Nonomuraea africana: one gene and its partner. The protein of the gene in region 1 interacts with the protein of each later gene in a pairwise test. Links are inferred from orthologs where the notes say so. Each region holds a gene or a part of one and is shown in the gene's direction. Other genes may lie near its edges. The genes, in order: eno and rpe.

Region 1 (3,206 bases):
GTGGCCGACGACTTCGACATCGACGACGTGGCCGACGTGATCGTCGGCAAGCTGATCCGCAGGCACCCGCACGTGTTCGGCGACGTGAGCGCCGAGACCGCCGACGAGGTCAACACCAACTGGGAGGCCATCAAGGCCCACGAGCGGGCCGGCAAGGAGCTGTTCGACGGCGTGCCGATGGGCCAGCCCGCGCTGTCGCTGGCCGCCCAGCTCATCCGCAGGGCCGAGAGCGCGGGCGCCCCCGAGGGCCTGGCGCACGCGGTCGGCCAGGGCGTGGCCAGGGAGCTGTTCGACCTGGTACGGCGGGCGCAGGAGGCCGGGCTCGACCCCGAGGCCGAGCTGCGCGGCGCCGCGATGGCCTACCGGGCGCGGGTGGAGGCCTGGGAGTCCCGCTAGTCCGCCAGCGAGGTGACGGCGGCCGACTGGCGCGTGCTGGCCGTCCAGGTGCGGACCGGGGGCGTGGACGTCGTCGACTTCGAGGACGGCAAGCCGACCTGCACGGTCTCCGAGGAGCTCGCCGACGTCAAGGTCGCGGGGGAGGTGCTGGTCGGCGCGGGGCCCGGGCTCGGCCTCTGGCGGCTGGACACCTGCGAGAGACTCGCGGCCCCGCTCGCGTCGGGCAAGGTCGCGGCCCTGGCCGTGGGCGAGGTCGACGGCGGGAAGGTCGTGGTGGCGGGCGTCGACGGCAAGGGGATGAGGATGTGGAGCCTCGATGGCGTACCAGCTGGTCGGGGTCGATAGGCTCGTATGGCAAACCGCCCTTCGACTCTAGGAGCGCCTGACGTGGCTTCCATCGAGGCCGTTTCCGCCCGCGAGATCCTCGACTCCCGGGGCAACCCGACTGTCGAGGTCGAGGTCCTCCTCGACGACAACAGCACAGGCCGCGCAGCGGTCCCCAGCGGCGCCTCCACCGGCGCGTTCGAGGCCGTGGAGCTCCGCGACGGCGACGAGCGCTACGGCGGCAAGGGCGTCGAGAAGGCCGTGCTGGGCGTCACCGACGAGATCGCCGACGAGATCCTCGGCATCGACGCCGACGAGCAGCGGATCATCGACCAGATCATGATCGACCTGGACGGCACGCCCAACAAGGGCAAGCTCGGCGCCAACGCGATCCTCGGCGTCTCGCTGGCCGTGGCCAAGGCCGCCGCCGACAGCGCCGACCTGCCGCTCTTCCGCTACCTGGGCGGCCCCAACGCGCACGTGCTGCCGGTGCCGATGATGAACATCCTCAACGGCGGCGCCCACGCCGACACCAACGTCGACATCCAGGAGTTCATGATCGCGCCGATCGGGGCGGAGACGTTCCGCGAGGCCGTGCGCATGGGCACCGAGGTCTACCACGCGCTGAAGGCGGTGCTGAAGGAGAAGGGCTACGCCACGGGCCTGGGCGACGAGGGCGGCTTCGCGCCCAACCTGCCCTCGAACCGCGACGCGCTCGACCTGATCCTCGTGGCCATCGAGAAGGCCGGCTACACGCCGGGCGAGGACGTCGCGCTCGCCCTCGACGTGGCCGCCTCCGAGTTCCACAAGGACGGCGTCTACACCATCGACGGCAAGGGCCTGTCGGCCGACGAGCTGATCGCCTTCTACGCCGACCTGGTCGCCTCCTACCCGCTGGTCTCCATCGAGGACCCGCTCGACGAGAGCGACTGGGAAGGCTGGAACAAGATCACCAAGGCGCTCGGCGACAAGGTCCAGCTCGTCGGCGACGACCTGTTCGTCACCAACCCCGAGCGCCTGCAGCGCGGCATCGACGAGGGCACCGCCAACGCCCTGCTGGTCAAGGTCAACCAGATCGGCACGCTGACCGAGACCCTCGACGCGGTCGACCTGGCCCACCGCAACGGCTACCGCTGCATGATGAGCCACCGCTCGGGCGAGACCGAGGACACCACGATCGCCGACCTGGCCGTGGCGACCAACTGCGGTCAGATCAAGACCGGCGCGCCCGCGAGGTCCGACCGGGTGGCCAAGTACAACCAGCTGCTCCGCATCGAGGAAATGCTCGACGACGCCGCGCGTTACGCGGGTCGCGGGGCTTTCCCCCGCTTCCGGCGCTAGTTTCTTGTACGGCCCCGCGTCAGGTCGAGGGGCCCTCCCCGACACCTGACACGGGGCCGCCGGAACGGATTCGGGGCCCGGGCGCCGGTCCCGGCAGGGCCCGCCGGTGACCGGATGGGCGCAGTGCGGCGGAGGGAGCATCGATGGCGAAACGACCGCAGTTGACGGGAAGGGCCGCGATCCTCGCGGTGGTCGTGTGCGCGATCGCCATGAGCCTCGCCTACCCGGTGCGCGAGTACGTCGCCCAGCGGCGGGCGATCTCCCAGCTGCAGGCGGAGAAGGCCAAGGAGCTCGAGGAGCAGCGCAGGCTGGCCGAGCGCCAGAAGCAGCTGCAGGACCCCAACTACATCAAGCGCGAGGCCAGGCGCAGGCTCCACTACTGCGGCGCGGGCGAGAAGTGCTACATGGTCGCCGACAGCGAGTCCAAGCAGACCCAGGCGGGCGGGCGACAGCAGCCCACGATCACGCCGCCCTGGTACCAGACGCTGTGGGAGTCGGTCGAGGCGGCCGACACGGGCAAGGGCGTCAAGGCGTCCGCGGCGCCCACAGCCGAGGAGAAGAAGGACGATGGAAAGCCATGACATCGCGGCGGTCGAGTTGCAGCTCGGCCGTCCGCCGCGGGGCCTGCGCGGGGTCGCGCACCGCTGCCCGTGCGGCAATCCCGACGTGGTCGAGACGGCTCCCAGGCTGCCCGACGGCACCCCGTTTCCCACGCTCTACTACCTGACCTGTCCCAAGGCCGCCTCCGCGATCGGCACCCTCGAAGGCTCAGGCCTGATGAAGGAGATGCAGGCCAGGCTCGCCGACGACCCCGAACTGGCCGCCGCCTACCAGGCCGCCCACGACGGTTACCTCGCCAGCCGCGACAAGGCGGCGGCCGAGGAGGGCATGGAGCCGCTGCCGCGCGACATGCAGAGCACCGGCGGCATGCCGTACCGGGTGAAGTGCCTGCACGCGCTGGTCGCGCACGAACTGGCGGCGCCGGGGACGAACCCCTTCGGGGCCGAGGCGCTCGAGCACCTGCCGAAGTGGTGGGCGGACGGGCCGTGTGTGCGGGTCGCCGAGTCCGGGTCGTCCCACGGGGATGCCGAATGACCCGCGTGGCGGCCGTCGACTGCGGCACCAACTCCGTCCGTCTGCTGATC
Region 2 (3,170 bases), 2.1 Mb from region 1 along the record:
CGGCCGGATCCTCGCGGTGGCCGAGACCCGCGCGGCCGTGCAGGACGAGGCCAGCCAGCTCGTCACGCTCGCGCTCACCAGGGTCCCCCTGGAGGGGACCGACGAGCTGTGGCTGGACATGTGCGCCGGGCCGGGCGGCAAGGCCGGCCTGCTCGACGCCATCGCCACCCACGGCGACCTGGCGGGGCTCGACGGCCGCGACCCTGACGCCTTCCCCGGTGGGGCGCGGCTGCTGGCCGCCGACGCGCAGTACCACAGGGCCCGCCTGGTCTGGCAGACCACCAGGCGGGCCGCGGTCATCACCGCGGACGGCACCGAGCCGCCGTGGCGGCCCGGGGTCTTCGACCGGGTGATGCTCGACGCGCCCTGCACCGGTCTCGGCGCCCTGCGCCGCCGTCCGGAGGCCAGGTGGCGGCGCGACCCGGCAAGCGTGGCCGAGCTCGGCGCGTTGCAGCGGCGCCTGCTGGCCGCCGCGCTCGACGCGGTGCGCCCCGGCGGCGTCGTCGCCTACGTGACCTGCTCGCCGCATCTGGCCGAGACGCAGGTGGTGGTCGCCGACGCGCTCAAGCGCAGGGGCGACGCCGAGCAGCTCGACGCCCGCGCGTACCTGCCGGAGGTGGAGGGCCTCGGCGAGGGGCCGCACGCGCAGTTCTGGCCCCACCGCCACGGCACCGACGCCATGTTCATCGCGCTGCTCCGCAGGCGGGTCACACCTTCCTGAACGTGCCCAGCACGGCGAGGTAGTGCGGGTTGTACGTCAGGCCCAGCACGTTGCCGAACGGGTCGACCACCGCGGCGGTGACGAAGCCCTCGCCGCGGTCGGTCAGCGGCTGGTACTCCTCGGCCCCCATCGAGAGCAGCTTCTCCACGGTCGCCTTCAGGTCGTCGACGTGCCAGCGCACGATGGCTCCGCCGGGGGAGTCCGCCGCGCCGGGCGGGGCGTAGGCGCGGTCGGCGATGCCCAGCTCGTGCTGGTAGTCGCCGACGCGGAACTCGGCGTAGGCGAGTCCGCCGTCGGGGTCGCGGCGCTCGAAGTAGGGCTCGATGCCCAGGAACTCGGTGTACCAGCGCGCCGCGGTCGGCACGTCGTCGGCCCAGAACGTGGTCGTGGCGAGTCCTCGCAGCATGATGACCTCCCCTTCGGGTCGAGGTGCGTGACAGTCCACATCCTTTCCCGCGAACGTGCACGGGCAAAGGAGCGCGCGACGTGCCCGCGGCCGGTGCCGGGGAGCGGGGGCGCGTTCACTACACTCGGGGCATCATGGCCGTTCAGATCTCGCCCAGCATCCTGTCCGCCGACTTCGCCAGGCTCGCCGACGAGGCCGCCCGCGTGCCGAACGCCGACTGGCTGCACGTGGATGTCATGGACAACCACTTCGTGCCCAACCTCACCCTCGGTCTTCCGGTCGTCGAGGCCCTGCTCAAGGCCACCTCGACGCCGATCGACTGCCACCTGATGATCGAGGACCCGGATCGGTGGGCCCCCGCCTACGCCGAGGCGGGCGCCGGCAGCGTCACCATCCACGCCGAGGCCGCCAAGGCGCCCGTGCGCACCCTGCGGCAGATCCGCGCGGCCGGGGCGCGCTCGGGCTTCGCGCTGAACCCGGCGACGGCGGTCGAGCCGTACGAGGACCTGCTGCCCGAGATCGACATGCTGCTGCTGATGACGGTCGAGCCCGGGTTCGGCGGGCAGAAGTTCCTCGACGTGGTGCTGCCGAAGATCAGGCGGGCGCGGGAGCTGATCGCGAAGCACGGGGGCCAGGTGTGGCTCCAGGTCGACGGCGGGGTGGCGGCCGACACCATCGAGCGCTGCGCCGAGGCGGGCGCCGACGTCTTCGTCGCGGGCAGCGCGGTGTACGGGGCCGCCGACCCGTACACCGCCATCGAGCACCTCCGCTCCCTCGCGACCACCTGAGGTCTCTCCCGGCGCGTGAGCCGGGGTCGCTTCATCCGGTACGGCAAGCCGGGTCACGCGCCACCCTTCGCGCGGGGCCGGCGTCTGTCCAGGGATACGCCGCACCGGGCGCACGGGGCCGGGGTGGGAACGGACCCGGCGTAGCGGCGGCCCGCAGGAGAACGCGTGGCGGACGGGCGGCCAGAGGTGACCACGGTGGGCGTGATCCGGCTTGCCGTACCCGCAGGAAGATCACACGGGGAAGTGGCACGCGGTGAGGTGGTCCTCGCGGTTGCCGGGCAGCCGCGTCAGCGGCGGCGTGGTGAGCGCGCACTTCTCCTGCGCCCGCCAGCACCTGGTCCTGAAGCGGCAGCCCGAGGGCGGGTCGATCGGCGACGGCACGTCGCCGGTGAGCCTGATCCGCTCCCTGCCGCCGCCGTTCACCGCCACCTCCGGCACCGCCGACAGCAGCGCGTGCGTGTAGGGGTGGCGGGGCCGCTCGTAGAGCGAGGACCTGTCGCCGATCTCCACGATCCTGCCCAGGTACATCACCGCCACCCGCTGTGAGAAGTGCCGCACCACGGCCAGGTCGTGCGCGATGAACAGGAACGCGATCCCGAGCTCACGCTGCAGCCGCCCGAGGAGGTTGACCACCTGGGCCTGGATCGAGACGTCGAGGGCGGAGACGGGCTCGTCGGCGACGATCAGCCTGGGCTCCAGCGCCAGGGCCCGCGCGATGCCGATCCGCTGCCGCTGGCCGCCGGAGAACTCGTGGGGGAAGCGGTTGACGTGCTCGGGGTTCAGCCCGACGATCTCCAGCAGCTCGCGGACCCTGGCCTCGCGCCCGCCCTTCGGGTGGAGGTCGTTGATGTCCATCGGCCCTCGGATGATCGCGCCGACGGTGTGCCGCGGGTTCAGCGACGAGTAGGGATCCTGGAAGATCATCTGGATCTCCGACCTGATCGGTTTCATGGCCCTGCGGCTCGCGTGGCTGATGTCGCGGCCGTCGTAGACGATGCGGCCGGCGGTGGGTTCGAGCAGGCGCGCGGCCAGGCGGCCCGTCGTGGACTTGCCGCACCCCGACTCGCCGACCAGGCCCAGCGTCTGGCCGGCGTGGACGGTCAGGTCGACGCCGTCCACCGCGTGCACGCTGCCGATCTGGCGCCTGATCGGGAAGCCGCCCCTGACGGGGAAGTGCTTCTCCAGCCCGGACAGCTCCAGCAGCGTCATGGGGCCACCTCCCGCTTCTGCTTCAGGGTCAGGTAACAGGCGTCGC

The links.
Region 2: the proteins of eno (region 1) and rpe interact in binary tests that used the Escherichia coli proteins (3 or more experiments, as listed by UniProt). The link is inferred for Nonomuraea africana from one-to-one orthologs.

Annotation. Positions count from the first base shown.
Region 1 is NZ_JADBEF010000001.1:6,544,735-6,547,940, reverse strand. The notes cover bases 28-2,922. They hold eno (phosphopyruvate hydratase), read left to right. Parts: upstream 28-783; coding sequence 784-2,061; downstream 2,062-2,922. Other genes in these bases: H4W81_RS30975 (DUF501 domain-containing protein), read left to right, coding at 2,629-2,922; H4W81_RS30980 (FtsB family cell division protein), read left to right, coding at 2,205-2,642; H4W81_RS30990 (hypothetical protein), read left to right, coding at 409-741; H4W81_RS30995 (nucleoside triphosphate pyrophosphohydrolase), read left to right, coding at 28-396. Also shown: more of H4W81_RS30995, read left to right, coding at 1-27; more of H4W81_RS30975, read left to right, coding at 2,923-3,156; H4W81_RS30970 (Ppx/GppA phosphatase family protein), read left to right, coding at 3,153-3,206. UniProt on the Escherichia coli protein: Catalyzes the reversible conversion of 2-phosphoglycerate (2-PG) into phosphoenolpyruvate (PEP). It is essential for the degradation of carbohydrates via glycolysis.
Region 2 is NZ_JADBEF010000001.1:4,443,537-4,446,706, reverse strand. Bases 230-3,088 are described here. They hold rpe (ribulose-phosphate 3-epimerase), read left to right. Parts: upstream 230-1,261; coding sequence 1,262-1,915; downstream 1,916-3,088. Other genes in these bases: H4W81_RS20950 (ABC transporter ATP-binding protein), read right to left, coding at 2,147-3,088; H4W81_RS20960 (VOC family protein), read right to left, coding at 708-1,127. In the rest of the region: more of H4W81_RS20950, read right to left, coding at 3,089-3,124; H4W81_RS20945 (ABC transporter ATP-binding protein), read right to left, coding at 3,121-3,170. UniProt on the Escherichia coli protein: Catalyzes the reversible epimerization of D-ribulose 5-phosphate to D-xylulose 5-phosphate.